3 regions of the Microbacterium sp. NPDC091662 genome follow, and region 1 is predicted to be linked to each of the others. Evidence: predicted binding sites of a transcription regulator. Region 1 holds the regulator's gene; each other region holds the start of a gene.
The links. Region 1 encodes LexA, which represses DNA repair genes until DNA is damaged. Its sites were predicted from a motif close to TCGAACANNTGTTCGA; they were not measured.
Positions count from the first base shown of each region.

Region 2: a site for LexA is predicted at 6,352-6,367, ahead of ACIQLD_RS05895 (DUF222 domain-containing protein). Genes of this name have one in related genera too.
Region 3: a site for LexA is predicted at 3,987-4,002, ahead of ACIQLD_RS09785 (DUF222 domain-containing protein). Genes of this name have one in related genera too.

Region 1 is NZ_JBIVTM010000002.1:964,965-974,649, reverse strand. Features, by position in the region: gene infC (translation initiation factor IF-3) at 1-254, opposite strand, end outside; gene ACIQLD_RS18005 (DUF1844 domain-containing protein) at 510-908, shown strand; gene ACIQLD_RS18000 (hypothetical protein) at 945-1,364, opposite strand; gene ACIQLD_RS17995 (SseB family protein) at 1,388-2,185, opposite strand; gene priA (bifunctional 1-(5-phosphoribosyl)-5-((5-phosphoribosylamino)methylideneamino)imidazole-4-carboxamide isomerase/phosphoribosylanthranilate isomerase PriA) at 2,169-2,915, opposite strand; gene hisH (imidazole glycerol phosphate synthase subunit HisH) at 3,019-3,654, opposite strand; gene hisB (imidazoleglycerol-phosphate dehydratase HisB) at 3,651-4,268, opposite strand; gene ACIQLD_RS17975 (histidinol-phosphate transaminase) at 4,265-5,350, opposite strand; gene ACIQLD_RS17970 (LysM peptidoglycan-binding domain-containing protein) at 5,417-5,785, opposite strand; gene lexA (transcriptional repressor LexA) at 6,075-6,761, shown strand; gene ACIQLD_RS17960 (S9 family peptidase) at 6,851-8,719, shown strand; gene smpB (SsrA-binding protein SmpB) at 8,748-9,224, opposite strand; gene ftsX (permease-like cell division protein FtsX) at 9,288-9,685, opposite strand, start outside.
Region 2 is NZ_JBIVTM010000001.1:1,232,168-1,241,852, forward strand. Features, by position in the region: gene ACIQLD_RS05875 (phosphoenolpyruvate carboxykinase (GTP)) at 1-610, opposite strand, end outside; gene ACIQLD_RS05880 (helix-turn-helix domain-containing protein) at 723-2,165, shown strand; gene ACIQLD_RS05885 (winged helix DNA-binding domain-containing protein) at 2,197-3,273, opposite strand; gene ACIQLD_RS05890 (glyceraldehyde-3-phosphate dehydrogenase) at 3,318-4,766, opposite strand; gene ACIQLD_RS05895 (DUF222 domain-containing protein) at 4,933-6,342, opposite strand; gene ACIQLD_RS05900 (DMT family transporter) at 6,528-6,896, shown strand; gene ACIQLD_RS05905 (DMT family transporter) at 6,893-7,216, shown strand; gene ACIQLD_RS05910 (SDR family oxidoreductase) at 7,256-7,921, opposite strand; gene ACIQLD_RS05915 (hypothetical protein) at 7,953-8,489, opposite strand; gene murQ (N-acetylmuramic acid 6-phosphate etherase) at 8,578-9,513, opposite strand; gene ACIQLD_RS05925 (N-acetylglucosamine kinase) at 9,503-9,685, opposite strand, start outside.
Region 3 is NZ_JBIVTM010000001.1:1,991,607-2,001,291, reverse strand. Features, by position in the region: gene ACIQLD_RS09800 (uroporphyrinogen-III synthase) at 1-142, shown strand, start outside; gene hemB (porphobilinogen synthase) at 139-1,116, shown strand; gene ACIQLD_RS09790 (glutamate-1-semialdehyde 2,1-aminomutase) at 1,139-2,461, shown strand; gene ACIQLD_RS09785 (DUF222 domain-containing protein) at 2,546-3,976, opposite strand; gene ACIQLD_RS09780 (hypothetical protein) at 4,111-4,560, shown strand; gene ACIQLD_RS09775 (ATP-binding cassette domain-containing protein) at 4,682-6,766, opposite strand; gene ACIQLD_RS09770 (enoyl-CoA hydratase/isomerase family protein) at 6,880-7,941, shown strand; gene ACIQLD_RS09765 (GntR family transcriptional regulator) at 7,965-8,363, opposite strand; gene ACIQLD_RS09760 (hypothetical protein) at 8,360-9,442, opposite strand.

The DNA of each region.
Region 1 (9,685 bases):
TTGAGGATCGTGTTCGCCTGGTTGCGGCGAGCTTCCTTTTCCTTCTGGGCGGCCTCGTACTTGAACTTGCCGTAGTCCATGATCTTGACGACGGGCGGCTTCGAGTTGGGGGCGACCTCGACGAGGTCGAGATCGGCTTCCTGCGCGAGGCGCAGCGCTGCCTCGATGCGGACGACGCCGATCTGCTCACCCGCGGGGCCGACGAGGCGGACCTCGGGGACGCGGATGCGCTCATTGGTACGGGGATCGCTGATGCGGAACTCCTTAGACGATGTGATTCGGCCACCGCGATGCTGTCTGCATCACGGGCGAAATCGGAATCGTCCCCGCCCACCGGCATTCAGACGCCGGCTCCGCACCCTGTCTGCCGGTTCCGTCTTGCGAACGGAGCCGGTGGAGTGCAAGACCCGGTAGCCTTGAACGGCAAGCGCGGGTGGGAAGTGAATCCTCTTTCGATCCGGAGCATGACGCTCCGGAGCCCGCCAAAGTCTAACAGAAAGCAAGGCGAAGTGACGAACCAGGCACCGGACGAGGCTGCACGCGAGCGCGAAGAGCGCTGGGCACGTCAGGAGGAGGCCGCATCGTCGGCCACCCGAGACATCGCCGATGTACCCGCTGTCGAGGTGATCACCACCGCCGCCGTGCACCTCATGAGTGCGGCAGCCGTCAAGCTCGGGCTCGCGGATGATCCCGACGCGGCGGCGCAGATCGACCTCGACGAAGCGCGCAAGCTCATCAACGCCCTGGCCGGCCTCATCACCGCGGGCGCCCCGGAGATCAGCGACATGCACGCCCGTTCCCTGCGCGACGGTCTCCGTTCGCTGCAGCTCGCCTTCCGCGAGGCCTCAACGATCCCCGACCCGATCGGCAAGGGCCCTGGCGAGAAGTGGACCGGCCCGGTCAACTAGTTTGCTGTGGCGAGTGCCCGGTCGAAGGCATAGGGATCAGGGCTGCAGGATCAGAGGGTCGGCGGTGGAGGGGCCACCGCAGGGAGCATCGGAATGGGTCCAGGCGATCGCCTGGACGGACTCGTGGATGAGGGTTCCCTGCGCGTCGAACAGGCGGATCTCGACGAAATCCGCGACGTCCATGCCGAACGCGAGGCTCCAGGTCCCGTTGTCCTGGAGCGTCGCCATGTACATGTTCCCGGACGAGGCGCCCTCCTCCCCCGGCGCCCGTGAGCACTCGCCCTCGGCGCAGAATTGCACGTCGGCCACGCCGGGGTAGGCGCTCACGTCGACGGTGACGGCGCTCACGTAGCCGATCGCGGGGCAGGCACCGAACGTCACGCATCCCGTCGACGTCGCGACCGTGGCGCCCAGAAGAGCGAGGACCGCGATGGCGCGCAGCATCATACGGGACATGGCCCCGATCGTAGCGAACGCGGTCAGACGCTGCGGCGGAGCTTCACGGTGAGAGAGTCGGCGAGCACGGCGATGCGGTCATCCGAGGCCCAGCGCTGAGCGAGACGCGAGAGCACGGCATCGAGCACCTCGCGCTCCAGCCCGTCGACGAGTTCGAGGACCACGATGAGTTCCGGGCCGCGGAGTCGTGCATCGGGGTCGCCCGGAGCCACCGCGACATCGATCACGGCCAGTTCGTGCGCCACGCTCTCCTGGAGGGCGGTGAACACCTCCGTCGACAGGAAGCTCGGCTCCCAGCGCTGCTCCTGAGCGATCGCCCAGACAGCGGGACGACGGATCACGAACTCGGTCTCGGATGTCGGGTCGAGCACGATGAGATCGGTGTCCTCCGCCGACGCCGCCAGGGCGGCGCGAATGGCCTCGACGGGGATCGGACGCGCCGTCGGATCCCACGCCTGCATGGCCTGCACCGACGAGAACACCGGTTGTACGCGACGACCGTCCGGAGCCGCAACCGTCACGATGGAGAGCTCCTGCGTCTTGTCGACGGTGAGACCGCTCGGCGCGACGCCCTCGTCACCCTTCTCGGCGATCAGCGGGATCAGCACGCGCGCGGCGCGGAACGCGTCGACGACCTCGGCTTGGCTGCCCTCCCCCGCGCGGAAGCGCAGGAGCGCCGCCAACAGCACGGGATCGGCGGAGCCGTCGTCCGCTGCGTGCGGGTTCGACTCGAAGGCGCGCCCCTCCCAGGGCACACCCGCCGAGTCGCCGTGGTTGTGCGATTCGGGCCCGCAGGCGTGCGCGTCAGTCTCCTGCGACATCCAGTGCCTCAGCCAGCGTGAACGCGCCGGCGTAGAGTGCCTTGCCGACGATCGCTCCCTCGACGCCCAGCGGCACGAGTTCGCGGAGCGCGGCGATGTCATCGAGGCTCGAGATCCCGCCGGAAGCGACGACCGGCTTCGGGGTGCGCGACGTCACCTCGCGAAGCAGTTCGATGTTGGGGCCGCGAAGCGTGCCGTCCTTGGTCACGTCGGTGACGACGTAACGGCTGCAGCCCGCGTCTTCGAGGCGGTCGAGCACCTCCCAGAGGTCACCGCCCTCCTTGGTCCATCCGCGGGCGGCAAGGGTCGTTCCGCGCACATCGAGACCCACCGCGATCGCCTCACCGTAGCGGCCGATCACGTCGGCGGCCCACTCCGGGTTCTCCAGTGCGGCCGTGCCCAGGTTGATCCGGGTGGCGCCGCTCTCCAGAGCCGCCTCCAGCGTCGCATCGTCGCGGATGCCACCGGAGAGCTCGATGCTCACGCCCTTGAACTGCTTGATGACCTTGCGCAGGATCGGCGCGTTGCTGCCGCGACCGAACGCGGCGTCGAGGTCGACGAGGTGGATCCACTTCGCGCCCTGTGACACCCACTCTCCTGCGGCGTCCAAAGGGTCGCCGTAACTGGTCTCGGTTCCGGCCTCACCCTGGGTCAGGCGGACGGCCTTGCCCCCGGCTACATCGACCGCGGGAAGGAGCGTGAGCGAGGGGGACTGCGCGAAGTCGTTCATGGGGTCCTTGGATCGGGAAGCTCAACGGCCCGGTGCGGGCACGAGAACCGAGGGTAGTCCGCCGGACGGCGGGGAACAAAACGGGTGACGCCTGCCGGCGGTGTCAGAGACTTCCGACCCAGTTGCGTAGCAGCTGGATGCCGGCTTCCCCGGACTTCTCCGGGTGGAACTGGGTCGCCGAGAGCGGACCGTTCTCGACCGCAGCGAGGAACGGATCCCCATACGTGGTCCAGGTCAGGACGGGCTGGGGGAACGGCGGGATGACGTCCAGCTGCCAGGACTGCGCGGCGTACGAATGCACGAAGTAGAAGCGCTCCTGCTCGATGCCACGGAAGAGCACGCTGTCCGCACCCGGCTCTACCGTGTTCCAACCCATGTGCGGGAGTACCGGGGCGTTGAGCTCGGTGACGGCGCCCGGCCACTCGCCGAGTCCCTCGGTGTCGTGTCCGCGCTCGACGCCGTGCTCGAACAACACCTGCATTCCGACGCAGATGCCGAGGACCGGACGACCACCGGCCAGACGGCGGTCGATGATCTCATCCCCTCCGTGGGCGCGCAGGGCATCGCGGACGGCCTGGAACGCACCGACTCCGGGCACGACGAGCCCATCCGCCTCGAGAGCGGTGGCGCGGTCACGGGTCAGCACGGCATCCGCGCCGGCGGCGACCAGCGCCTTGACCGCCGAGTGGACGTTGCCCGACTCGTAGTCGAACACCGCGATGCGAGGCGCTGCGCTCACAGTGCACCCTTGGTGGACGGAATGCCGTCGACGAGCGGGTCCAGCGACTTGGCCTCACGGAATGCACGAGCGAACGCCTTGTACTCCGCCTCGGCGATGTGGTGCGGATCGCGACCACCGAGCACGCGCACGTGCACCGTCAGAGCCGCGTTGAACGTGATGGCCTCGAAGGAGTGACGCACCAGCGAGCCGGTGAAGTGCCCCCCGATGAGGTGGTGCTCGAAACCCGCGGGTTCCCCCGTGTGCACCAGGTACGGGCGACCGGAGATGTCGACCACGGCCTGAGCCAGGGCCTCGTCGAGCGGAACGAGCGCATCGCCGTAGCGGGAGATGCCGGACTTGTCGCCCAGGGCCTCGAGAATGGCCTGACCGAGCACGATCGAGACGTCTTCGACGGTGTGGTGCGCGTCGATGTGGGTGTCGCCGGACGCACGCACCGTCAGATCGGTCAGCGAGTGCTTCGCGAAGGCGGTGAGCATGTGGTCGAAGAACGGCACGGATGTATCGATGCGACTCGCCCCCGTGCCGTCGAGGTTCACCTCGAGCTCGACCGTGGACTCCGACGTGCTGCGGACTCGGTTCGCGGTGCGCGGGGACGGTACGGGGGTGCTCATGAAGCTGATCCTATCGAGGCCAGGGCATCGAGGAACGCCGTGGTCTCGGCCTCGGTACCGGCGCTCACCCTGAGGTGTCCGGGGATGCCGACGTCGCGCACCAGCACGCCACGGTCGTACAGCTGCTGCCAGGTGGCCCGCGGGTCGGCGACGCCGCCGAACAGGACGAAGTTCGACCACGACTCGTGCGGCTGGTAGCCGAGCGCTTCGAGCGTCGCCGTGATCCGGTCGCGCTGCTCGACGATCTCGTCGACCATCGCGAGCATCACGTCGGCGTTGCGCAGCGCCGCGACGGCTGCAGCCTGGGTGAGAGCGCTCAGGTGATAGGGCAGGCGCACCAGTCGCAGGGCATCGATGAAGGCCGGGTCGGCCGCGAGGTAACCGACCCGGGCGCCGGCGAACGCGAACGCCTTGCTCATGGTGCGCGAGACCGCGAGCCGCGGACGCCCGTCGAGCAGCGTCAAGGCGGAGACCGCGTCGCGCGGAGCGAACTCCTGGTAGGCCTCATCGACGATCACGATGCCTCGGGCCGCGTCGTACACGGCTTCGATGACGTCGAGTTCGAGCGGGGTACCGGTGGGATTGTTGGGAGAGCAGAGGATGACCACATCGGGATCGGCGGCCTGCACCTGCTCGGCCGCCTCGTCAGGGGTGATCGTGTAGTCGGGCTGGCGGGTGCCGGCGATCCAGCGCGCACCGGTGCCCTGGGCGATGAGCGGGTACATCGAGTACGTCGGCGCGAAGCCGAACGCCGTGCGCCCCGGCCCCCCGAATGCCTGGAGGATGTGCTGGAGCACCTCGTTGGAGCCGTTGCCCGCCCAGATCTGCTCCGGCGTGAGGCCATGCCCCAGGTACTCTGCGAACGATTCACGGAGCGTGGTGAACTCGCGGTCCGGATAGCGATTGACATCGCGGATCGCGACCGCGATGTCGTCGAGGATGTCGCTCGCCACCGCATCAGGGATCGGATGCGTGTTCTCGTTCACGTTGAGCGCGATCGGGAGCGGCGCCTGCGGAGCGCCGTACGGCGTCAGTCCGCGAAGATCGTCACGTAGCGGGAGATCGTTGAGGGAGAGGGTCACCCTTCCCATGTTAAGCGGCGCCTCGTCTCGATGACGCAACGTTGCTGCAGCGCGGAAGCAGCCGGATCAGTTCACATACTGTGCCGGGATGGCGAGTGTCTGGCCGATCTGGAGTTCGCCGCCGCGCAGCAGGTTCATCCGACTGATCTCACCGATGACGTCACGCGGGTCGGCGTCGGGTGCGACGCTGGTGGCGATCGACCAGAGGGTGTCGCCGGGCATGACGGTCACGGTCTCGACGCTGACGGCTGCGGAGTCTGCGCCCGAGGCGATCGCGCTGCCGCCGCTGAGGGCGGCGAAGGCGATGCCGATCGCGAGCGGCACCGAGGCGAAGGCCAGCAGCACGGCGCGGCCACGCGTCGTCAGTCGGAGTCGCGTCGAAGGACGGGTCGACGCCGGAATGACCGCTGCGGTGCTGAGGCTGATGCTGCTCATGTGGTGCTCCTTAGCCTGTCCCGGAGCGATGAGGCTACCGGGGAAGTTGGCGTAGCGTTCGCATTCCCGTCTCGGCCGGGAGCCGTGAATGCGAAGCTACGTACCGAAGATATCTTCGAGTTCGAACATCTGTCAACTATTCTTCGAAACCGGATAGAGAAATGAGCCGACACGCTCGAACAGATCTTCCAGATCGGCCCGTTTCTCGGATACGGTTTCGATAAGGACACCCCACCACGGGCCTCCGACATTCGAAGAGGGACGTCGGATCACGCACTGAAGGAGCACCATGAGCGAGAACTCTGCCCCCGAGTCGGAGGCACCGCGCACGCGCCGCCGGAAGAGCCTCAGCCCGAAGCAGATGGCGATCCTCGAGGTCATCCAGAACTCGATCGCGCACCACGGCTACCCGCCGAGCATGCGCGAGATCGGCGATGCCGTAGGCCTCAAGTCCCTCTCCAGCGTCACCCACCAACTCGGCCAACTCGAGCTCAGCGGCTACCTGCGCCGCGACCCCGGGAAGACCAGGGCCATGGAGGTGCTCATCGATCTGCCGGGAGCGAGCACCGAGAACCCCGCGGACGTGGCGACGCCCGTCGGCGACGCCGCGCTCGTCCCCCTGGTCGGACGCATCGCCGCCGGCGTGCCGATCACCGCCGATCAGCAGGTCGAGGAGATCTTCCCGCTCCCCCGTCAGCTCGTGGGCAAGGGCGACCTGTTCATGCTCAAGGTCTCGGGCGAGTCGATGATCGACGCCGCCATCTGCGACGGCGACTGGGTCGTCGTCCGCTCACAGAACAGCGCCGAGAACGGTGAGATCGTGGCGGCCATGCTCGACGGCGAGGCCACGGTCAAGGTGCTGCGCCGTCGTGACGGCCACACCTGGCTGCTCCCTCGCAACTCGGCTTTCGAGCCCATCCTCGGCGACGAGGCCGTGATCCTCGGCAAGATCGTGGCGGTACTGCGCGCAGTCTAGACGCGAGAGCACGACGAAGGCCCTCCCGGGCTTCCGGGAGGGCCTTCGCGTATACACATGCCAGCACCCGCGCCCCATAGGCTCGAAGCATGTCGTCGTCGCCCTACGGTTCCTGGTCTTCGCCCTTCTCCGCTGCCTCTGTCGCGGCGTCTTCTCCTCGTATCGACGGCGCCCGCTTCGTCGGCACGGAGATCTGGTGGGGAGAATCTGTTCCGACCGAGAAGGGCAGGGTGACGGTACGGAGTTCCTCGGGCGCCGAGATCCTCCCCGCGCCGTGGAACGCCCGCTCCCGAGTGCACGAGTACGGCGGCGGTGCGTGGACGGCCGATGACCGAGGGACGCTCTACTTCGTCGATGCCGCGGACCAGCAGGTGCGCCGTCTGAACGCCGACGGGCACCTCGTCGTCCTCACCGCACCCGGGCCTTCGCACGGCGGTCTGCGCATCCAGAACGGCCGCCTCCTGGCTGTACGTGAAGACCTCTCGACGGTGCCACATCAGCGTTCGATCGTCGAGATCCCGCTCGACGGGTCCGCCGCAGCCGATACGTCGGCCGTCAGGGTGATCGTGCAGGGCGAGGGATTCTTCGCCCATCCCGCCCTCTCCCCGGATGCGACCCGGGTGGCGTGGGTCGCTTGGGAACCAGGGCAGATGCCCTGGGAGGGCGCGAGGGTGCAGGTCGCCGAGGTCGACGGGGGCATCCCCCGGACCATCCCCTCGAGGGCGGCGCTGCAGCCGGAGTGGCTCAGCGACGCGGAACTGGTCTTCGCCGACGATCCCGACGACCGCTGGGCACTCCAGCGCGTCAGTCTCGACGGGGCGCTGCCTTCCGGCGCGACGCGACCGCTGGCCCCGTCCGATGCTGACACGGGCTACGGTCTCTGGGTGCTCGGCAACCGCTGGTACCAGCCGTTGAACGACGGCCGTATCGTCGCCGTCCGCACGAACGGGCGCGACGCGGTCGTCGTCATCGATGCCGAAGGCGGCGAGAGCGTCATCGAGTTCCCCGGCGATGGCCACGTGAGCGTCGACGATGTCGACGGCACCAGGGTGCTCCTCTCCGGCAACGGCTCGCGGGTGACGGCGGGTCTCTGGTGCGTCGACATCGCATCGGGAGAGGTCGTCGCGGTGCGCGGTGGAGAGCCCGTCGATCCGCGTTGGATGCCCGCGTCGATGCCGATCGACATCGACGGTCCGCACGGCACGGTGCACGCCTTCGCCTACCCTCCGGCGAACCCGGATGCGGTGGCGCCCGATGACGAGCTCGCGCCCTACGTCGTGCTGGTGCACGGCGGACCGACGGCGCACGTCACCGGCGCGGCCTCGGCCGCGATCGCGTACTACACGAGCCGCGGGATCGGTGTGCTCGACGTGAACTACGGCGGATCGACCGGCTACGGCCGCGCCTACCGCGAGCGTCTCGACGGCCAGTGGGGCGTCGTCGACGTCGACGACGTGATCGCCGCTGCTCGGGGCTTGGCGGACGCAGGGATCGCCGACCCCGACCGCATCGCGATCCGCGGCGGATCCGCCGGTGGCTGGACCGTGCTGTCGGCGCTGGTACGCGGCGGAGCCTTCGCCGCGGGGATCAGCCGTTACGGGGTCGCGGACCTGCGCATGCTGGCGGCGGAGACGCACGACTTCGAGGCGTCGTACATCGACGGCCTGGTGGGTCCGCTCCCCGAGTACGAGCATCTGTACGTCGAGCGTTCACCGCTCACCCACACCGATCGCATCGCGGTACCGGTGCTGCTCCTGCAGGGCGGCGAGGACCGCGTCGTCCCTCCGTCGCAGTCCGAGGCGATCCGTGACGCCCTCTCGGCGCGCGGCATCGACCACGAGTACGTCCTGTATCCCGCCGAGGGGCACGGCTTCCGTAGCGCGGAGACCATCGTCGACGCCCTCGAGCGCGAGCTGGCGTTCCTCGGCCGCGTCTTCGGCTTCCACCCGCACGAGTGACCAGCCGTCACACGGTGACAGTCGCGGGCTACTCCCCCACGCGGTTGCGCAGACGCATGGCACGGTCGGCCTCGCGGGTGTCCTGACGCTCGCGCAGGGTCTGCCGCTTGTCGTACTCGCGCTTGCCCTTCGCCAGGGCGATCTCGACCTTGGCGCGGCCGTCCGAGAAGTACAGCTTCAGCGGGATGAGGGTGTAGCCCCCCGCCGAGACGGCGTGGGCGATCTTCGCGATCTCCTCGCGGTGCAGCAGCAGCTTGCGGATGCGCTTGGCCGAATGGTTCGTCCAGTGCCCCTGCGAATACTCGGGGATGTGCACGGAGTCGAGGAAGACCTCGTTCCCCTTCACGAACGCATAGCCGTCGCTGAGGTTGGCCCGTCCCTGACGCAGCGACTTGACCTCGGTGCCGGTGAGCACCATCCCCGCTTCGTACGACTTCTCGATCGTGTAGTCGTGACGTGCGCGACGATTGGTCGCGACGACCTTCTCTCCGCGTTCCCTGGGCATGATGCTCTCCTGTTGCCGTGATGAGCTCGATCGATCGATCCGACCGAGCAGCCTTTCAGGCTATCAGGTACGCAGCCAGCGTCGGATCGCGAAGCCGGCGGAGAGGGCGGCGAGAACCACTCCGATACCGATCAGCACGGGAACCACGAGTGCAGCGTCCTGCATCGTCACCCACGTGGTGATGAAGGGAACCCTCCCCCGCAGGTAGCCGTTGACCCCGAAATGCATACCGGCGACGACGGCGGCACTGGCCAGCGCCGAGCCGAGGAAGGCCGCGAACACGCCCTCGAGGACGAACGGCGTCTGGATGAAGCGGTTCGATGCTCCGACCAGGCGCATGATGCCGATCTCCTTGCGTCTCGCATACGCGGACAGCCGGATGGTCGTGCCGATCAGCAGCGTCGCCGCGATGAGCATGAGGACGGCGATTCCCACGGCGATATAGGTCGCGACGGTCAACG
Region 2 (9,685 bases), on a different contig from region 1:
GGGCGAGCGGCGCGCCGACCGTGTGCACGGTCTTGACCCACGGCGCGCCCTCGGCGATCTGACGCGTGACGGCGTCGCCGACGCGGGTCATGATGCCGATCGAGGCGACCGCGTAGGCGCTGTCGGTGATCTGCACGCCGATGTGCGAGAGCGGACCGCCGACGCGACCCATCGAGAACGGCACGACGTACATCGTGCGGCCGCGCATCGAACCCTCGAAGATCTCGTCCATCTTGTCGTGCATCTCGGCCGGGGCCGCCCAGTTGTTCGTGGGGCCGGCGTCCTCTTCGCGCTCGGAGGCGATGAAGGTGCGCCCCTCGGTGCGGGCCACGTCGCTGGGGTGCGAACGGGCGAGGTACGAACCGGGACGCCATTCGGGGTTGAGCTTGATGAGCTTGCCCTCGTCGACGAGTCCACGCAGCAGCCAGTCGTTCTCGGCGCGCGAGCCGTCGACCCAGTGCACGGAGTCGGGCTGGGTGAGAGCGCGGATCTCCTCGACCCAGGCCGCCAGCTCGGCCATGGCGGGGGTGTCATACGTCGGAGCCGCGCCGAACGTACGCGTCGGTGTGACGGGAGACGTGCGGGGGGTGAAGACTTCGGCGATAGCCATGACGTGTGCTCCTTTGAAGTGTGGGGCGTTGCACCTATCTTCTTCCGGTTCGAGCGGGACTTTCGGCCAATTTGAGCGATAAGAACTTCGATTCTTTCGTTAGACTCAAGGAATGGCGTCCTCCGGCATCCACCTCACGACTCTCGGCCACCGCATCCGTCACCACCGACTCGAGAACGGGTTCACGCTCGACGAGCTCGGTGCTCTGGTCGGCGTCGCCGGCTCTCAGCTGAGCCTGATCGAGAACGGCAAGCGCGAGCCCAAGCTCTCGCTTCTGCAGGCGATCGCACACGCGACCAAGACCGAGGTGACCGACCTGATCTCCGGTGAACCGCCGAACCGCCGGGCCGCGCTCGAGATCGCCCTCGAGCGCGCGCAGGAGAGCCCGGTCTTCCGTCAGCTCGGGGTCGCACCCGTGCGCGTGACCAAGGGCATGAGCGACGAGACGATCGAGTCGGTCCTGGGCCTGCACCGCGAGCTGGAGCGCCGCGAGCGCGAGGCCATCGCCACCCCGGAGGAAGCGCGGCGCGCGAACACCGAGCTGCGGCTGCGGATGCGCGCGCAGAACAACTACCTCCCCGAGATCGAGAAGCTCGCCGAGAAGCACCTCAAGGCCGCGGGGCACGTGCAGGGTGCGCTCACCCACCGCACCGTGAGCATCATGGCGGAGAAGCTCGGGTTCGAGCTGATCTACGTCAACGACCTCCCCCACTCGACCCGCTCGGTCACCGACCTCGAGAACGGACGCATCTACCTGCCGCCGGCATCGATCCCGGGTGGCCACGGTCTGCGCTCGATGGCGCTGCAGGCGATGGCGCACCGACTGCTCGGGCACACACCGCCGACCGACTATGCCGACTTCCTGCAGCAGCGTCTGGAGATCAACTACTTCGCCGCGTGCTGCCTGATGCCGGAGACCGCAGCCGTCGCGTTCCTGCAGCAGGCGAAGAAGGACCGCAACCTCGCGGTCGAGGACTTCCGCGACGGCTTCGGCGTGACGCACGAAGCTGCGGGCATGCGCATGACCAACCTGCTGACGCAGCACCTCGGCATGGCGCTGCACTTCCTGCGGGTCGACTCCACCGGCGCGATCACCCGTGTGTACGAGAACGACGACCTGCCGCTGCCGATGGACGTGACCGGCGCGGTCGAGGGTCAGCGGGTGTGCCGCAAGTTCCAGGCCCGCGCGGCGTTCACGCAGCAGAACCGCACGGTGGAGCACCACCAGTACACCGACACCCCCTCCGGCACCTTCTGGTGCTCGACGCAGACCGGATCGTCGAGCGACGGCGAATTCTCGGTGACGGTCGGCGTGCCCTTCGACGATGCGCGCTGGTGGCGCGGGCGCGAGACGAACGACAGAGCGGTGTCGACCTGCCCCGACGAGTCGTGCTGCCGGCGCCCCTCCGCCGAACTGAGCGATCGCTGGAGCGGACGAGCGTGGCCGAGCGCGCGCGTGCACACGCACATGTTCTCGCCGCTCCCCCGCGGCGCGTTCCCGGGTGTCGACGACAACGAGGTGTACAACTTCCTCGCACGTCACGCGAGCGAGTAGTCGCGGCGACGGGCGGGAGGTCGCTTCCGGCTCAATCGTCGGCGAACCGGGCGAAGCGGGCGAGTGCCGCAGCCACGGCGTCGCGATCCTCCGGCTCCTCGAACAGCTCGGGCGGCGCATCCCTGGTCGCGCTCGCATGCGACCAGGTTCCGATCACCCGCCCCTGCTCGATGAGGGTCGGACGCACCATGCCGTTCTTTCCGGGGCCGACGGCCGCGAGGTGCTCCGAGGCGCAGACGATCGTGCGATCGGCGTAGGAGATGTAGTACTCGTCGAACGCGCCGAGCGCATGGACGGATGCCGCACCCGCCGCTCGACGAGGACGTCGGCGTGCGGCGAAGAGTCCCTCGTCGATCTCGTCGACCCTGCTGCCGTCCGCTCCGGCAGCCGCCCTCGCGGCCGCCTCGCGCGCCTGACCGAGGGTGAGGCCCGACCACCAGGCGAAATCGGCGACGCCGGCAGGACCGTGTCCGTCGATGTAGCGGACGAACAGCTCGGCGAGCGGGTCATCGGGGGTGAGATGCTCGCGGATGTGATCTTCCACCAGCACGAACCGCTGCTCGCGGGCGACGCCGGCCCTCGCGACGACCGGGCCCTGGCAGATCAGACCGTCGATCGTGAGGGTGAACAGCAGATGGATGCCCCGCTGACCCGATGGGTCGATGCCGATCCCCTGGAGGATCTCGAACACCTCGGCGCGGGTGCAGCCGCCGTCACGCAGTGCCGGCGTCAGCGCCCGGACGCTCGCGGCGACCATGTCGTCATCGATGCCGAGATCGCGGTAGCGGGAGGCCGCCTGCTGCCGCTGCCGCCCGGCGGTGACCTGCAGCATCCAGCCGAAGTCGCGCGCCGGGACGGTGTGCAGCGTGCCGCGCATGGTCCACCCGCGCACGATGTCGCCGCGGTCGAAGGCGCGGTCGACGTCGCGCAACGCGGCTTCCCCTCGCGTACGTACGGCCAGCGCCCACCGACCCGCGGTGAAGTCCTGGCTCTGCACCGCGAGCATGTGCTGCGCCGCAGCTGTCACCGTGGTCGTCGGCGCGGTGAGGCGGTGCGATCGGAGGCGGTGCGATCGGAGGCGCTCGGCACGCAGGGTCGCGGTCTTCATGGCCTCATCATGCCGGGTGCCGCCGACGCGGCGCACGCGGAGTCTCAGCTCTGCAGCGTCACCTCACGGCGCTCGGGGAGCACGATGGGGTGCGAGCCCGCCATGACCTCGAGCACGCGGATCACCTGGCACGAGTAGCCGAACTCGTTGTCGTACCAGACATACAGGATGAGGGTGTCCTCGTCGGCGATCGTGGCGAGACCGTCGACGATGCCGGCGCGGTGCGAGCCGACGAAATCCGTGGAGACGACGTCGGGGCTCTCCACATAGTCGATCTGCTGGCGCAGCTTGGAGTGCAGAGAGACCCGGCGCAGGTAGTCGTTGACCTGATCCTTGGTCGCGGGGCGCTCGATCGTCAGGTGCAGCACCGCGAGGGAGACGTCGGGGGTGGGGACGCGGATCGAGCTGCCCGTGAGCTTGCCCTCGAGCTGCGGCAGCGCCTTGGCGACGGCCTTCGCGGCTCCGGTCTCGGTGATGACCATGTTGAGCACCGCCGAGCGTCCGCGCCGATCGCCCTTGTGGAAGTTGTCGATCAGGTTCTGATCGTTCGTGAACGAGTGCACGGTCTCGACGTGTCCCTTGACGACGCCGTAGGCCTCGTCGATCGCCGCGAGCACGGGCGTGATGGCGTTGGTCGTGCAGGAGGCGGCCGACAGGATGCGGTCGGTGTCGACGATCGTGTCGTCGTTGATGCCGTGGACGATGTTCTTGAGGGGGCTCTTCCCCGGTGCGGTCAGCAGCACGCGGGCGACGCCGGTCGAGCGCAGGTGCTGCGAGAGTCCGGCCTCGTCGCGCCAGCGTCCGGTGTTGTCGACGACGATCGCATCGTGGATGCCGTAGGCGGTGTAGTCGATGGTCGCCGGGTCGTCGGAGTAGATCACCTGGATGCGGGTGCCGTTGGCGATGATCTGCCCGGCTTCTTCGTCGACGGTGACCGAGCCGGCGAAGCGGCCGTGCACGGAGTCGCGCAAGAGCAGGGATGCACGCTTGACGAGGTCGTTCTCGGCGCCACGGCGGACGACGATGGCGCGCAGGCGCAGTCCGCTTCCTCCGCCGGTGTGCGCGATGAGGATGCGGGCGAGCAGGCGGCCGATGCGCCCGAAGCCGTAGAGCACGACATCGGTGGGTTCGGCGGCGACGGCTCCCATCGCGGGCGCGAGCACGTCGGCGAGGTAGGTCTCCAGCGACTGGCCGCTCTCGGCGTGGCCGGCGACGAGGCGAGCGACGTCGAGTGAGGAAGCGCCGGGAGCGAGGGCATGGATCGCTTCCAGCACGGCGAGGCTGTCCTCGATCGGGAGTCGCTCGTGCCCGAGCTGCGCGACGCGCTCGTGCACCTCGACGAGGCCGGTCGCCGACAGGCCGAGCAGGCGGTGCCCGTGGAGCGAGGTGACCACGTCGTGTTCGCGTCGGAGCGCCCCGATGAGCGGGATCATCCGCTCCGCCAGCTCTTCGCTCTCAGTCCAGTCGTCGCGGTGTGCCGCGGAATCGTTCATCTGCGTCCTTGCATGTGTGAGCGCGCGCCGAGGTCGCCGGCGCGCGAGTTGCCGGGTGAATCGGGGGATGCATCCAGCGTACAAGCCGCGGGAACACGCGCCGAATCCCGAGGGTCGAGAATGCTTGATCGGGTCATCAGGCAACACGTCATCAGGCAACACGTCATCAGGCGGCGATGTCGAAGCGTGCGCGCCCGCCGAGCCTCGGGGTTCGCGCGGGGTCGACGTATGGCGGCGGGATGAACCACACCCGCCCTCCACTCCCACTCCCACTCCGCACTCCGCTCCCGGTCCGGGTCCCGGTCGCGGTCCCGGGAGCGTCGATGCGTATCTCCCACCCGTTGTCGTGGATGCGATGGTGACACGTCTCACACAGCAGCACCCCGTTGGAGAGATCTGTCGGCCCGCGGTCGCGTGTCCACCAGCGAATGTGATGCGCCCTCGTCATCTCCGGCGGCAACCCGCACATCGCGCATCCCCCATCACGCTCCACCAACGCCAGCCGTTGCGCCCGGGTGAACAACCGTCTCTCCCGCCCCCAATCGAGCACCTCACTGTCCCCGCCGAGAACACAGGGGATCACCCCGCCCCCGGCCGCCATCCGCCGCGCCGCCCCGACACTGACCGGCTGATCCACACCATCCACGGTCGCCGACCCCGTACCGGCCTCCAGATCATCGAGGCCCATCCGCACGATCACCCTCGCCCCAGCCACCGGAACCCGCCGCTCACACCCGAGCACATGCGCACAGAACACCGAAAGAGCATCCGCCTGAATCATCGGCACCGTCCGCCGGTCCCCATCAGGAGCGCCCGCATCGGGAGCATCCTTCCGCGCCGCGAACACCGCCGTCACGAACCCCCGGATCGCCGTCACCACCGGCGCCGCAGTCTCCACATCGAGCACCGCGTTCAGATGCACCATCCCGTCCCGCTCGAACAGCGACAACGCCCGCCTGCCACGGCGCTCTTCCTCACGCGGCTCCACCCCATCCGGGTCAAGCCACGCTTCCGCCCGGACCACGAGCTTGCGCACATCATCCAACGCCAAACCCCCGACAGACTCCACCAGCAGCCGCTCCCCCTCAGCGATCCGCTCCACCCCCGCAGCGGTCCGGCACCGATCCAGCGCCGCGATGATCAACGCCGCCGCCGGAGCACCCAGCACCCCCGCATCCAACGCCTCGCTCACCAACGGATACCTCGCCGGCAGACGCACCCCCAGAAGATCACTCCGCGGCGCCGTCGCCTCACCCACCCTGACCAACCGCGACGCATCACCCATCGACACCCCCGTCGCCACCGCGATCAACGTCGCCGGGCTCCGGAAACCCTGCTGCTTCGCCAGACTCCCCGCACCGAGCTCCGGACGCGACTCCCGAGCAATACACGCCGCCACCGACACATGCACCGCATCCAACCGACGCCGCAACACCCCGACCGACGCGCTCACCGCGATCAACTGCTCCCGCGACAACTCCCCCGAATCACCGGCGTCAGACCACACCTCATCCAGACGAGACATCGCCTCATGCAACGCAGTCAAATTCGACATACTCGATTCTACCGCGACCACACCCGACATTCGAAGCTATGTTCTATTCCATGCCGGGATATCAGCGGCGAATACGCTCCCCTCTCCTGCTCGATATCACAGCTCGTTCCCCGCGCCCGCCACCGCGACCGCTGCGCAATCGCAGCGGGGAATCTCGCGCGCCGCCATCGCGTTCTCCCCCTCGGACCCTCCACGAAAGGCCCCCGATGACAGATCGCCCTCGCCGTTCGGCATGGCCGCCCCTCCTGCTCGCGATCGCGCTGGAAGTCACCGCGACCCTCTCGCTGCGTGCGGCCGAGGGGTTCACGCATCCGCTCTGGCTCATCGTCGTCGTTCTCGGTTACTCCGGCTCGCTGTGGCTGCTGTCGGTCGTGCTCGATCGCGGGATGGCCGTGGGGGTGGCGTATGGCATCTGGTCGGCGATCGGAGTCGTGCTCACCGCTGTGCTCGGCACCGTCCTGTTCGGCGAACTGCTGGGGCCGGTGCAGATCATCGGCGTCGGCGTGATCGTGGTCGGCGTACTGCTCGTCGAACTCGGTTCCCACACACGCGAGACGACGGAGGTCACCCCATGACCTGGCTGCTCCTGTCTCTCGCGATCATCAGTGAAGTCACCGCGACACTGAGCCTGCGCGCATCCGAGGGCCTGCGCCGTCGCCGTTGGATCCCCGTCATCGTCGTCGGGTACCTCACGGCGTTCACACTGCTCGGCACGATCCTGGCGATGGGAATGCCGGTGGGCGTCGCCTACGGAATCTGGGCTGCCGCCGGCGTCGCGCTGACCGCCGTGCTGGGACGGGTCATCTTCAAGGACCACTTCTCGGCGATGATGGCCGTCGGCGTCGCGCTCATCGCCGTCGGGGTCGGGATGATCGAGTTCGGCGGCGGGCACTGATCGCGGACGTCGTGAACTGATCGAACACCCCGAACGGATTCAGTACTGCGCCGAGAACGCGCCGTCGGACTTCAGCAGCTGCCCGGAGATCCAACGCCCCTCGTCCGACACGAGGAACTCCACCACCGCAGCCACATCCGCCGGCTGGCCGAGGCGTCCGAGAGGCGTCATCCCCGCCAGTCCCGTGCGCGTCTCGTCATCCATCCAGCCGGTGTCGATGGGTCCGGGGTTCAGCACGTTCGCGGAGATCCCTCGGTGACCGAGCTCGCGCGCGGCGGAGATGACGAGCCGATCGAGCGCGCCCTTCGACGCACCGTACGGGAGGTTGCCGGTGACGTGGTCGCTGGTGAGCGCGAGGATCACTCCCCCGTCGTCGCCGACCTGCCGCGCGAAGGCCGCGATCAGCAGCAGACTCGCCCGTGCGTTCACGGCGACGTGCCTGTCGAAGCTCTCGGCGGTGGTGTCGAGGATGCCCGACTCCACGTCGTGCGCGTGGCTCAGGATGAGGGCGGTGATCGGACCGTGCGCGGCGGTCACATCGGCGATGAGCGCCTCCGGTCCTTCAGACGTCGACAGGTCGGCGGGGTGATCGGCGTCGCGCAGGTCGCTGGTGACGACGGTCCAGCCGGCCGCGCGCAGACGAGGGACGATGCCGGCGGCGATACTGTCGGCACGGGCAGCTCCGGTGATCAGGGCGAGGGGCATGCCGCCACGCTATCGGACCCCGGAACCCCTCTCAGGTCGCCAGACACATCAGGGCGGCACCGGCGGCCAGCGCCCATGACTCGACCGCGAGGAGACGGGCGGCACGCCCCTGATGGACGGGCTCGACGAACCAGTCCGCCGCCACGGTCCACAGCACCACGCCGATCACTCCGGCGACGATCAGGACGGCCAGCAGACCGGAGAGACCGCCATGCCCGCCGTGGGCTCCGCCGCTCGTCTCGGGGACCACACCGGTGGCTGCGCTCTCGAACGAGCAGATGGCGAGGAGCAGTGCGATGAGCGCGCGGCGGAAGCACTCACCGGCCGTCGAGGTTCCGCGCACTCCCACCGTGCCGAGCATGGCGGAGAGCAGCAGCACCGCTCCCAGCCCTAGACCGACCATCGGGGCATCACCCGCGAGCGCGGTCACGAGCATCGCGGCTGCCATGACCAGCACGGCCTGCCGGCCCTGCCACGGCACGGCGCGTCCCGCGAGCAGCGAGGCGACCGCCGCGACGACGGCCGCACCGGCGAGCAGCCAGGGCGCCGCCGGAACGAGATCATCCACACCCGAATCCTATTGACGCGGGAGCACCCCGTGGCCGCGCCCGGCGCGCGAGACGCACGTGCGCACCGGACTCAGGGGCGCGCCGCGTTCAGGCGAGTGCCGCGATCGCGTCGCGAAGGATCCCGTCGGCGTCGTCGAGGGCGGCAGCCGCATCTTCGGGCGTCGCGTCGGCGGCGAGCATCAGCAGCGCGAGCTTGACCGAGCCGTCCGCCGCCTGCAGCGCCGTGGCCGCCCTGTCGGTGTCGACGCCGGACAGCTGCGACACCGTGCGGATCGAGCGGGCATGCAGCTTCTCGTTCGTCGCGAGAAGATCGACCATCACTCCGCGATACGTCTTGCCGAGATTGATCATCGACAGCGTGGTGAGCATGTTCACGACGAGCTTCTGCGCGGTTCCGGACTTCAACCGTGTGGACCCGGAGATGAACTCGGGGCCGGTGACGACCTCGATCGCGATCTCTGCAGCCGCACCGATCTCGGAGTCGGCGTTCGACGCGATCGCCACGGCGAACGCTCCCACGCTGCGTGCATACGTCAGCCCTCCCACCACGTAGGGCGTGCGGCCGGATGCCGAGATGCCGACCACCGTGTCGCTCTCCGAGAGTCCGAGCTCGCGCAGCGAGGCCTCCGCCGCGGCGGCGTCGTCCTCGGCGTTCTCCACTGCCGAGCGGATCGCGGTCTCTCCGCCGGCGATCAGACCGACGACCATCGAGGGATCGGTGCCGAAGGTCGGCGGACACTCGCTCGCGTCGAGCACGCCGATGCGCCCTGCGGTGCCGGCCCCGATGTAGATGAGACGGCCCCCGCGCCGGAACCGCTCGGTGATGCCGTCGACGGCGGCCGCGATCTCCTCGGCGCGCTCGGCGACCGCCTCGGGCACCCGCCTATCCTCGGCGTTCATCCGTCGCACGAGTTCGGCGGTGCCCAGCAGATCGAGGTCTCCGCGTTCCGTCGTGGAAGCCTCGGTATCGAGGCGATCGAGCACGGAGAGGAGGGCGGCGAGGCGGGAGTCGTCATTCGGCACGGTGGACGAACCTTTCGTGGGGGAGGTCGGTGCGGCGTGCGAGCAGCAGCGCCCCGTCGAGGGCATCACCGCGCGCGGGGACGACCCGACGACCGGCAGCCTGCAAGGAGGAGGTCAGGTGCTCGCGGAACCACGCATGCGCGGTGAGACCGCCGTGGAGCACGACGTCGGC
Region 3 (9,685 bases), on a different contig from region 1:
GATCGGACCGCGGACCGCGAAAGACGCGCAGCGTGCGGGTCTGCCCGTGTCGGTCGTCGCCGACCGGCAGACCGTCGACGCGCTCATCGACGCGGTATCGCACTTCACTCTTCCGCATGCGGCCGACGAGTTCGCACCGTGAGCTTTCCCGACGTTCGGCTGAGGCGCCTGCGGCAGTCCCGTGCGGTGCGCGACCTCGTGCGCGAGACCTCGCTGCATCCGCGACAGCTCGTGCTTCCGCTCTTCGTGCGTGAAGGCATCTCCGAGCCGGTGCAGATCGGCTCGATGCCCGGCGTCGCGCAGCACTCCCTGGATTCGCTCCGCGCGGCGGCGGTCGAGGCTGCAGAGTCCGGAGTCGGCGGCGTGATGCTGTTCGGCGTGCCCGCCGTCCGTGATGCCGTCGGGTCGGGAGCCGACGATCCGCGTGGCATCCTGAACGTCGCGACCGAGGCCCTGGCCGCCGAGGTCGGCGACGCGCTCGTCGTGCAGACCGACCTCTGCCTCGACGAGTTCACCGACCACGGTCACTGCGGCGTGCTCGCAGCCGACGGCTCCGTCGACAACGACGCGACTCTCGAGCGGTACACCTCGATGGCGCTCGCACAGGCGCGCGCAGGTTCTCAGCTGCTGGGGCTTTCCGGGATGATGGACGGCCAGGTCGCGGTGATCCGCCGGGCGCTCGACGCCGAGGGGTTCACCGACACCCTCCTGCTCGCGTATGCCGCGAAGTACGCCAGTGCCTTCTACGGACCCTTCCGCGAGGCCGTCGACTCTCAGCTGACGGGTGATCGTCGCACGTATCAGCTCGACCCGGGCAACCGGCGCGAGGGCGTGCGCGAGGCGGTCGTCGATGAGGCCGAGGGGGCCGACATCGTCATGGTGAAGCCGGCGATGGCGTTCCTCGACGTGCTGCGCGAGGTGCGCGACACCGTGAGCATTCCGGTGTGGGCATATCAGGTCTCGGGCGAGTACGCGATGATCGAGGCCGCCGGTGCGAACGGCTGGATCGACCGTCGTGCCGCCGTTCTCGAGTCCCTTCTCTCCATCCGCCGTGCCGGTGCGGATGCGGTGCTGACCTACTGGGCCACCGAAGCGGCCCGCTGGCTGCGCGACTGATCTCTCCGAGGAGTTCTCCTTCATGACCGACCGCAACGACGACCTGTTCTCCGCTGCCCGTGCGGTGATCCCCGGTGGGGTCAACTCTCCGGTGCGCGCCTACGGCTCGGTCGGCGGGACGCCGCGATTCCTCGCCTCGGCGAAGGGCGCGAAGGTCACCGATGCCGCTGGTCGCGAGTACGTCGACCTCGTCGCCTCGTGGGGTCCTGCCCTCCTCGGCCATGCGCACCCGGAGATCGTCGCCGCGGTGCAGGAGGCCGCGTCCCTGGGACTCTCGTTCGGTGCTCCGACCGAGGGCGAGGTCGAACTGGCTGCGCTGATCGCCGATCGCGTGCGGTTCGGCGAGACCCGACCCGTCGAGCGCGTGCGCCTGGTCTCCACGGGCACCGAGGCGACCATGACGGCCATCCGCCTCGCGCGCGGTGCCACCGGTCGCGACCTGCTCGTGAAGTTCGCCGGCCACTACCACGGGCACTCCGACGGTCTTCTCGCCGAGGCGGGTTCCGGGGTCGCGACGCTCGCGCTCCCCGGATCGGCCGGCGTCCCGGCGCCGGTCGCCGCACAGACCCTCGTGATCGGGTACAACGAGCCGGATGCGCTGGCTGCGGTGTTCGCCGAGCACGGTCAGCGGATCGCCGCCGTCATCGTCGAGGCCTCGGCGGCGAACATGGGCGTCGTCGCTCCACTCCCCGGATTCAACCGGCTGATCGCCGAGACCGCCCACGCCCACGGTGCGCTGATGATCCTCGACGAGGTGCTCACCGGATTCCGGGTGCACCCGGCAGGCTTCTGGGGTCTGCAGGCCGCCGCGGGCGAGGACTATCTGCCCGACATCTTCACGTTCGGCAAGGTGGTTGGCGGGGGCATGCCGCTGGCCGCGCTCGGTGGACGTGCCGAGGTCATGGATCTGCTCGCGCCGCTCGGCCCGGTCTACCAAGCAGGGACGCTCTCCGGGAACCCGCTCTCGGTCGCTGCGGGTCTCGCGACACTGCGGCTCGCCACTCCAGAGGTCTACGCGACGGTCGACGCTGCATCTGCCCGAGTAGCGACCGCGCTCGACGCCGCGCTCACGTCGGCGGGTGTCACGCACGCCGTCGCGACCGCCGGCAACCTGTTCAACGCCTCGTTCCGGGCCACGGCGCCGCAGAACTATGCCGAAGCCCAGGCGCAGGAGTCGTTCCGCTACGCGCCCTTCTTCCACTCGCTGCGCGAGCAGGGCGTGGCCCTTCCGCCGAGCGTGTTCGAGGCCTGGTTCCTGACCGCCGCGCACGGCGAAGAGGAACTGCAGCAGATCGAGGCCGCCCTTCCGGTGGCTGCGGCCGCTGCCGCCGCGGCGCGCCCATAGCGCGGCCACAGTCGGGCGGGCGTCTCGGTAGCGCGGCCACAGTCGGGCGGGCGTCTCGGTAGTGCGGGCTCGGTCAGGCGGGTGTCACCGCGAGATGAACATGACACGGCGCGGCGGGGCGTCGGTGTAGACACGGCCGAGTGGGCTGGTCCACTCGATATCGCCTCCGGGGAGTTGCCTTGCATGCCAGCGGTGCTTCTCGACGATGCCGGGATGCTTCAGTGAGTGGTGTCCGACGCAGAAGTGACTGAGGTTGTCGATCGACGTGCGCCCGCCCTTGGCGTGGTCGTGGTTGTGGTCGATCTGGCACCTGTGGATCGGTGTTCGGCAGCCGGGGAATCGGCAGTGCTGGTCGCGGGCCTGAAGATGTCGTCGCATCGCCGCCGTCGGCGCGTACGCGGCCGTGGCCGTCACGATTCCGGTGCGGTCGAGGAAGAGGCGGGACCACCCGCCGTGGCGACCGGCGAGGTCGCGGGCGACGTCGGGATGCAGCGCGCCGATGCCATCGAGTTCGGCCGGTCGGTCGTCAGCCCCGACCAGCGTCTCGGCAGCGATCGTGACCTGAAGGCGAGCCTGGATGCTTTCCAGCGCGGTGCCCCTCGCCGCGGAGGGATCGGTGGTCAGGAGTAGATCGCTCAGCAGATCGGTACGGATCGCATCGATGCCGCGCCCGTCTGTCGGGACGTGGGCGCCGTCGACGGACGGATCGGTCGTGAAGGTCACCCCGTTGCCGAAGATCACATGTGCATCGAATCGGGTGTCGTCAGCGGCCTGGCCGTGCGGGGGAAGGTGATCGGCGCACGAGTCGAGCTCGTCCGGGCGAAGCTTCGTCACCGCACCGGCACCAGGAGTGCGATCGTCACGCGTGTCGATGACATGCTGCGCGAGCCGGGTCAGGCGGTCGAGGATCGCGTGGGCGAGGTGCTCGGGAAGCACGACCTGCAGCAGTGCGAGGCCGTCGTCGAGGGACCTCAGCGTGACCGATCGTTCTCGGTGGGCGCGCCGGTGAAGCTCGACCACGGTCTCGCCGGCGAGGGACGAGGCGATCTGGCGCACCGTCGTGCGAGTGCGCGCGGGGGAATCGTGCTCGGCCACGACGATCGCGGCCGTGTCGTCGAGGGCGAGAGTGTCGGCGTCGCTTCGCCCCTCGCGGACGCCCTGCCGCACGATGCTTCCCTCACGCACGATCTCTCGGACATGTGCGGCGCTGATCGCACCCCGGCGGAACGCATCGCGAACCATGGGGTGCTCGGCGTCGAGGAAGAGGGCGTCGGTGAATGCGTACTCGACGCTGCCCTTCGACATGCGGCCGGCGGCCGAGTACTCGGCGACCGTCGACCGATGGATCGACTCGCGATGCTGCGGATGCTCCCGGACATCATCGTCGAGGAGACGCAGCCGATCGGAGAGGAGGGCCGAGGCTTCTGCTTCGAGTATCGCGATGTCTCGCCGCTTCTCGACCCAGGCATCGAGCAGCGCTTCACGCTGATCGGTGTCGTTCGCGGATGCGGCCATGCGTCGAGTATAGTACATATGTTCGAAACTCGGAAGGGGAATGATGATGACTGGTGCTGATCGACAAGGGATCGTTGCGTTCCTGTGAGCAACTTCCAGACAACTGGCAGGGCCGCGCTGGCAGACTGGGGGACATGGTGACGTTGTTGCTGGACCAGACGCAACTGGAGGTCGTGCTCTCGCCGATCGAACGTGCCGCCACCTTCCACCGTGACAACCTCCGTATCGCGCGCGACACCATCACCAAGGTGCAGTTGACGGAAGACGCCTGGACCTGGCTCCGCGGCGTCCCGAACCCGGGGACGCACATCCCCGGTGTTCTCGCGGCAGGCAGTTGGAAGGCCGCGGGCAGTCTCGACTTCGTGCTGATCCGTCGGCGTCGTCCGAGCGTCGTGATCGACCTCGAGGACGACGAGCAGTACCGTCGCCTGATCCTCACCACCAGCCACGGACTCGCGCTCACGCAGGCACTGCGGCTCGATGTGTCGACTGAACCGGCGAACGTCGAGGAGATCGTGGCGACGGCACCGGTCCCGGTCTCGAAGGGCCGCCGCCGTCCCGTCATCCGCCCTCGGCCCGCCTGACACCCTCGGCCCGCCGGACGCCCGCGTCGCCGGAGGTCCGCCCCGATGCGTGGCGTCCTCGGGAACGTAGAACGCCCTCCCGACTCACAGGTCAGGAGGGCGTTCGCATCAGCCGAGTCGCTCAGCCGTGATGGTGCTCGCCGTCGGTGTGCCCGGCGTCGTCGTGGTTATCGTCGTCGTGGTTATCGCCGTCGTGGTCCTCGTCGGCGTGCTCGCCGTGATGGCCCTCGTCGGTGTGCTCGCCTTCGTTGTTGTCGCCGACGTGCTCGTCCGGAGTCTCGGCGGCGGCGCCGTCGTGCCCGGCGTCGTTCCCGTCCGGATTCTCCGCGTGAGCCTCGGCGTCAGACGCCTCGGGGGCCGGATCGTCGGCTTCCGCGGAAGCCTCGGCCAAGGGCACGGTGTCGATCACGCCGGTGGACGCGACGCTCCAGTGCGCGCTCTCGTCGCGTTCGTTCTCCGAGCCTTCGTTCTCCGAGACGGCGTTCTCCGAAGCCTGGTCCTCGGCGCTCAGCGGGTAGTCCTTCGGCTCGTCCTCGTAGTACGCGCGAGCGGCGGCGGCGAGCATGGAGCTCACTGCCGCGGCGCGGGGGTCGGAGTCAGCAGGGGAGGCTGCGGCGTCGTCGGAAGGCGTGGCATCCGATTCACCGGTGCCCGACGCGTCGTGGAGGTCCGCGAAGATCTCGACCCCGCTGTGGTCGTCGTCGCCGGAGGCCAGATCGGAGGGTGCCTCCGTCATATCCGCGGCGTCCGCTGGTGTGGCAGCACCGAACAGAATCTCATCGAAGGATCGGGCCGGGGGCTGCTCGTCGGCGGACTGCCCTCTGAGGGTCGAAGCGTCGTCCGCCTCGAACGGACCCGAGGCGACGTCGCCCGACTTCTCGACAGGAGCCTCCTCGACCTGAACTTCTTCGCCGGGAACTTCGTCGACAGCGGCCGCTACGACGGGCGTCTCTTCGAGGGGTGCCTCCTCGGACGGCGTCTCCTCGGTCGCGATGACGTCGGCGGAAGCCGCGTCTGCAGGCGATTCGTCCGAAGCGCTCTCCGCGCTCTCCACGCTTTCGTCCTCGGAAACCTCGGAAACCTCGGAAACCTCGGTGGCGATGGATGCGGCGAGGTCGTCGGTCACGGCCTCACCTGCGGGAGCAGCGGCGGCCTCGGCCGCCCAGGCAGCAGCTGCAGCCACGGGGATGGCGACCACGGAGTCGGCGGGCGCGGGAGCTGTCGCTTCTGGAGCCGCCTCGTCGGGGGATGTCGCTTCGGGAGCGGTCGGCGCGGCAAGCTGGGGCGGCGCTGCGGGAGCGTTCGGCACGAACCGGCCACCGCGCATGAGGTCGATGAAGACGTCTTCCAGCGTCGGTCCGCGCTGCACCAGGGTGCTCAGAGCGATGCCCGCATCGGCAGCGATGGCTCCGACCGTGCCGGCGTCTCCACCCCTCACCGTCAGGCCCGAACGCAGCACTTCGATGTCGAAACCGGCAGCAGCGAGCGCTGCCGTCAGGGCCGCGCGATCCGCGGCGTCCACGATGACGGAGCCGCCCTTCGTGTCGGCGAGCGTCTCGATGCCGCTGGCCAGTACGAGCTCGCCCTTCGAGAGCACGAGCACATTGTCGGCGACCTGCTCGACTTCGCTGAGGACGTGCGAGGACACGAGGACCGTGCGCCCCTCGTCGGCGAGGCGACGCATCAGGAGACGCATCCAGCGGATGCCTTCGGGGTCGAGCCCGTTGGCCGGCTCGTCGAAGACCAGGGCGCCGGGGTCGCCGAGAAGCGCGTGGGCGACGCTGAGTCGCTGGCGCATCCCGAGTGAGAAGCCGCCGATGCGCGAGTCGCCCTCGCCCTCGAGGCCGACCAGCGAGAGCACCTCGCCGACGCGTGCCAGCGGGATGCCGTTCGCCTTGGCGGCGATGGTCAGCTGGCGTTCGGCGGTGCGACGAGGACGGTAGACGGTCTCTTCGAGCACCGCGCCGATCGTGCGCAACGGCTGGCGGAGCTCTGCATAGGCCGTGCCGCCGATCGTCGCCGTGCCGGACGTGGCGCGCACCTGGCCGAGCAGGATGCGCAACGTGGTGGTCTTACCGGCTCCGTTCGGGCCGAGGAAGGCGGTGACGGCTCCGGGCTCGACGCGCGCGGAGAAGTCCGAGACAGCGGTCACCTCATTGAAGCGCTTCGTCACGTGCGTGAACTCGAGCACCTGTCCTTCAGGCATCCGTGACCTCTCGTCGCATTTGAACAGTTCCTCCCTATCCTGCCGGAAAAGCCTGTCGGATCCCGCATTTCGCGCGGATTCCTGCCCTTGCCGAAAGGGGTAGCCTGGCCAGCGTGACCGATTCTCACGCTGCATCCCGCGTTCTCGTCCGCACCGAAGGGGCTCTCGGGCGGCTCACGCTCAACCGCCCCGAGGCCATCAACGCCCTCGACGTCGACATGATCCAGAGCCTCACCGCAGCGCTCGACGCCTGGCGCGACGACACCGACGTGCAGATCGTGCTGCTCGACGGAGCGGGAGATCGTGGCATGTGCGCCGGCGGCGACGTGCGCGCCCTGCATGCGCAGATCGTCGCGGGGCAGGCCGATCAGACCGCCGAGTTCTTCCGCGCCGAGTATGCGTTGAACGCGATGATCGCCGAGTATCCCAAACCTGTGGTGTCCTTCGCCGACGGCATCACGATGGGTGGAGGCATCGGCCTGGCCGGGCACGCGGCGATCCGTATCGTCACGGAGCGCTCGAAGCTCGCGATGCCGGAGACGCGCATCGGATTCACGCCCGACGTCGGCGGCACCTGGCTTCTCGGCCGTGCCCCCGGGCGCTTCGGCGAGTACTTCGGCCTCACCGGGGCGGCGATGAGCGGCGCGGATGCCGTGTATCTCGGCTTCGCCGACCACTTCGTGCCGTCGGATCGCCTCGACGCGTTGAGCGAGGCTCTCGCGTATCGCGCCGATCCCACGGGTCCCAGCGAGATCGTGCTGCTGTTCGACGAGACGCCGGAGCCCTCGCAGCTGCCCGCATCGAGAGAATGGATCGACGAGGCCTTCTCCGCTCCCACTGTGATCGAGATCATCGAACGCCTGCAGGCCCAGGGCACGACGGAAGCCGTCACGACCGCGGATCTTCTGGAGGGACTCGCGCCGACCGGCCTCACCGTCACGCTCGATGCGATCCGCGAAGCGCGCGAACTGCCGGGGCTTCGTGCCGCGCTGGAAGGCGAGTACCGCCGTGTGCTGTGGTTCGTGAACGAGCACCCCGATCTCGTCGAGGGCATCCGGGCGCAGATCGTCGACAAGGACCGCGATCCGAAATGGGACCCGCCGACGCTGGCCGAGCTCGCGTCGGACGCCGGCGCCCCTGCGCGCGGGTACGTTCCGCAGCCTGCCCTGTTCTGAAACGGTTCTGTTCTGAGGCGGGCTTACACGGAGGATGCGGGGACAGTGTCGGCGGTCGATCGCGACTGCCAGATCGCGCGGAGCACGTCGATGACGTCATCTGGATCCGCCTCGGCCGAGCCGGCCTCGTCGACCAGTTCGCGGATGCGCCGGATCACCGAGGTGGGAAGAACCCCCGCGGTCTCGGCGACCCGGGTGCCCGCAGCGGTGCGAGAGACGACCAGCCCCTCACCTTCGAGCATCTTGTATGCACGAGCCACGGTTCCGGGGGCGACACCCAGGTCGCTCGCCGTCTGTCGGACCGTCGGCAGTCGCTCTCCCGCGCCGAGCTGTCCCGAGACGATGAGACCGCGGAGCTGCCGGTAGATGTCCAGCGCCGGGTTCGCGTCGTCGGTCGGTGACAGTCGGGGAGCGGGGCTCACCGTGCGGCTTCCCGGTCGCCCGAGCGCTCCGCGACGCCCGTCGGTTCTGTGTCGTATCCCGGCGGGCACAGCTGTGCGCTCACGAGGAGAAGGAGGATGAACGCCGTGATCTCGAGAGCCGGCGCCAGCCATCCGCCGACCGCCGCGATTTCTCCGTATCGCCAGAAGGCCTCGTAGGAGTCGCTGCGGCCATCGCCCTCGACTGCGAGGCCACTGATCGAACCGGCTTCGGCGATGAATCGCCATGCCCCCGCAAGAGCGAGAAGAGCGCCGGACGTCGCGATCCGGGTGATGCCCTGTGCGATGTCGCGTCGTTCCTGTTGCTCGGCGAGGACGCCGGCGGGGCGCAGAAACGGGCGCGCCGCGTTGACATGCAGTGCGGCGACGGTCACGGCGACGAGTGCTCCGGTGCAGATCAGGACGGGGACTCCGTACGCCCAGCCGTAGAACCACGGCCGGATCGGATCGATCGTCTCGTTGGGCACTGCGATCTCGAGGAACACGTACGGACCGCCGTCGATGTTCGAGGAGGCGAGCCCGGCGAGCAGCGTGGTGGCGGTGAGCACGAGGACCGTGACGGCGGTTCCCGTCGAGTCGAGAGGAGAGCTGAAGGTCAGCCAGGTACGGCGTGCGGAGACGATGGGATGCTCCGGCGGCGTGCTGCCCCGCGTCGTGATCAGGAACGTCAGGGCGGCCACGCCGACACCGGCGGTGAGCACCGGCAGTGCATACCGCCACCACGAGACGACGCCGTCGAGGTTCACGGCGTACCCGGTGATCAGACTCTCGGTGACGAAGAGAGCGATCACCGAGAGTGCCACGATGCCGAGGGTGCGATGCTCTGGCGCGTAGCGCGCGAAGATCCCGCCGGATACCCCCGGGGCGAGGCGCGCGCGAGTCGAGGTCCGCGTTCGCCAGCGGGGAGAGATGGAGACACCGACCGCGATGATCGCCGCGAGGATCAGGGAGACCCAGGGCATCGAGAGGAGAGCACCGAACAACTGCCAGGGATCCGGCAGCCCGGAGCCGACGGGGATCCGGTCTGCCGTTGCGAGCGAAGATGCGGTGGTCGCGATCATGGAGAGTCCGTCCTCTTTTGTGTCATATGTTTATCACAAGTTGTATCAACGCGTAAACACAAAGAAGGGGAGATCGGTCTCGCCGGTCTTGTTCGCCCGCGTGCAGAAACCGCAGACCGGCGGGAGAAGCGGTTCGCTGTGAGCGAAGGTCCACCGTGAGGGGGATACGAATGTCCGCGGATCGTGGCACTCTGTCTTGTGGCCGATTGTCGGTCGGCATCCGTCTGCCGAGAAATCCGCCGT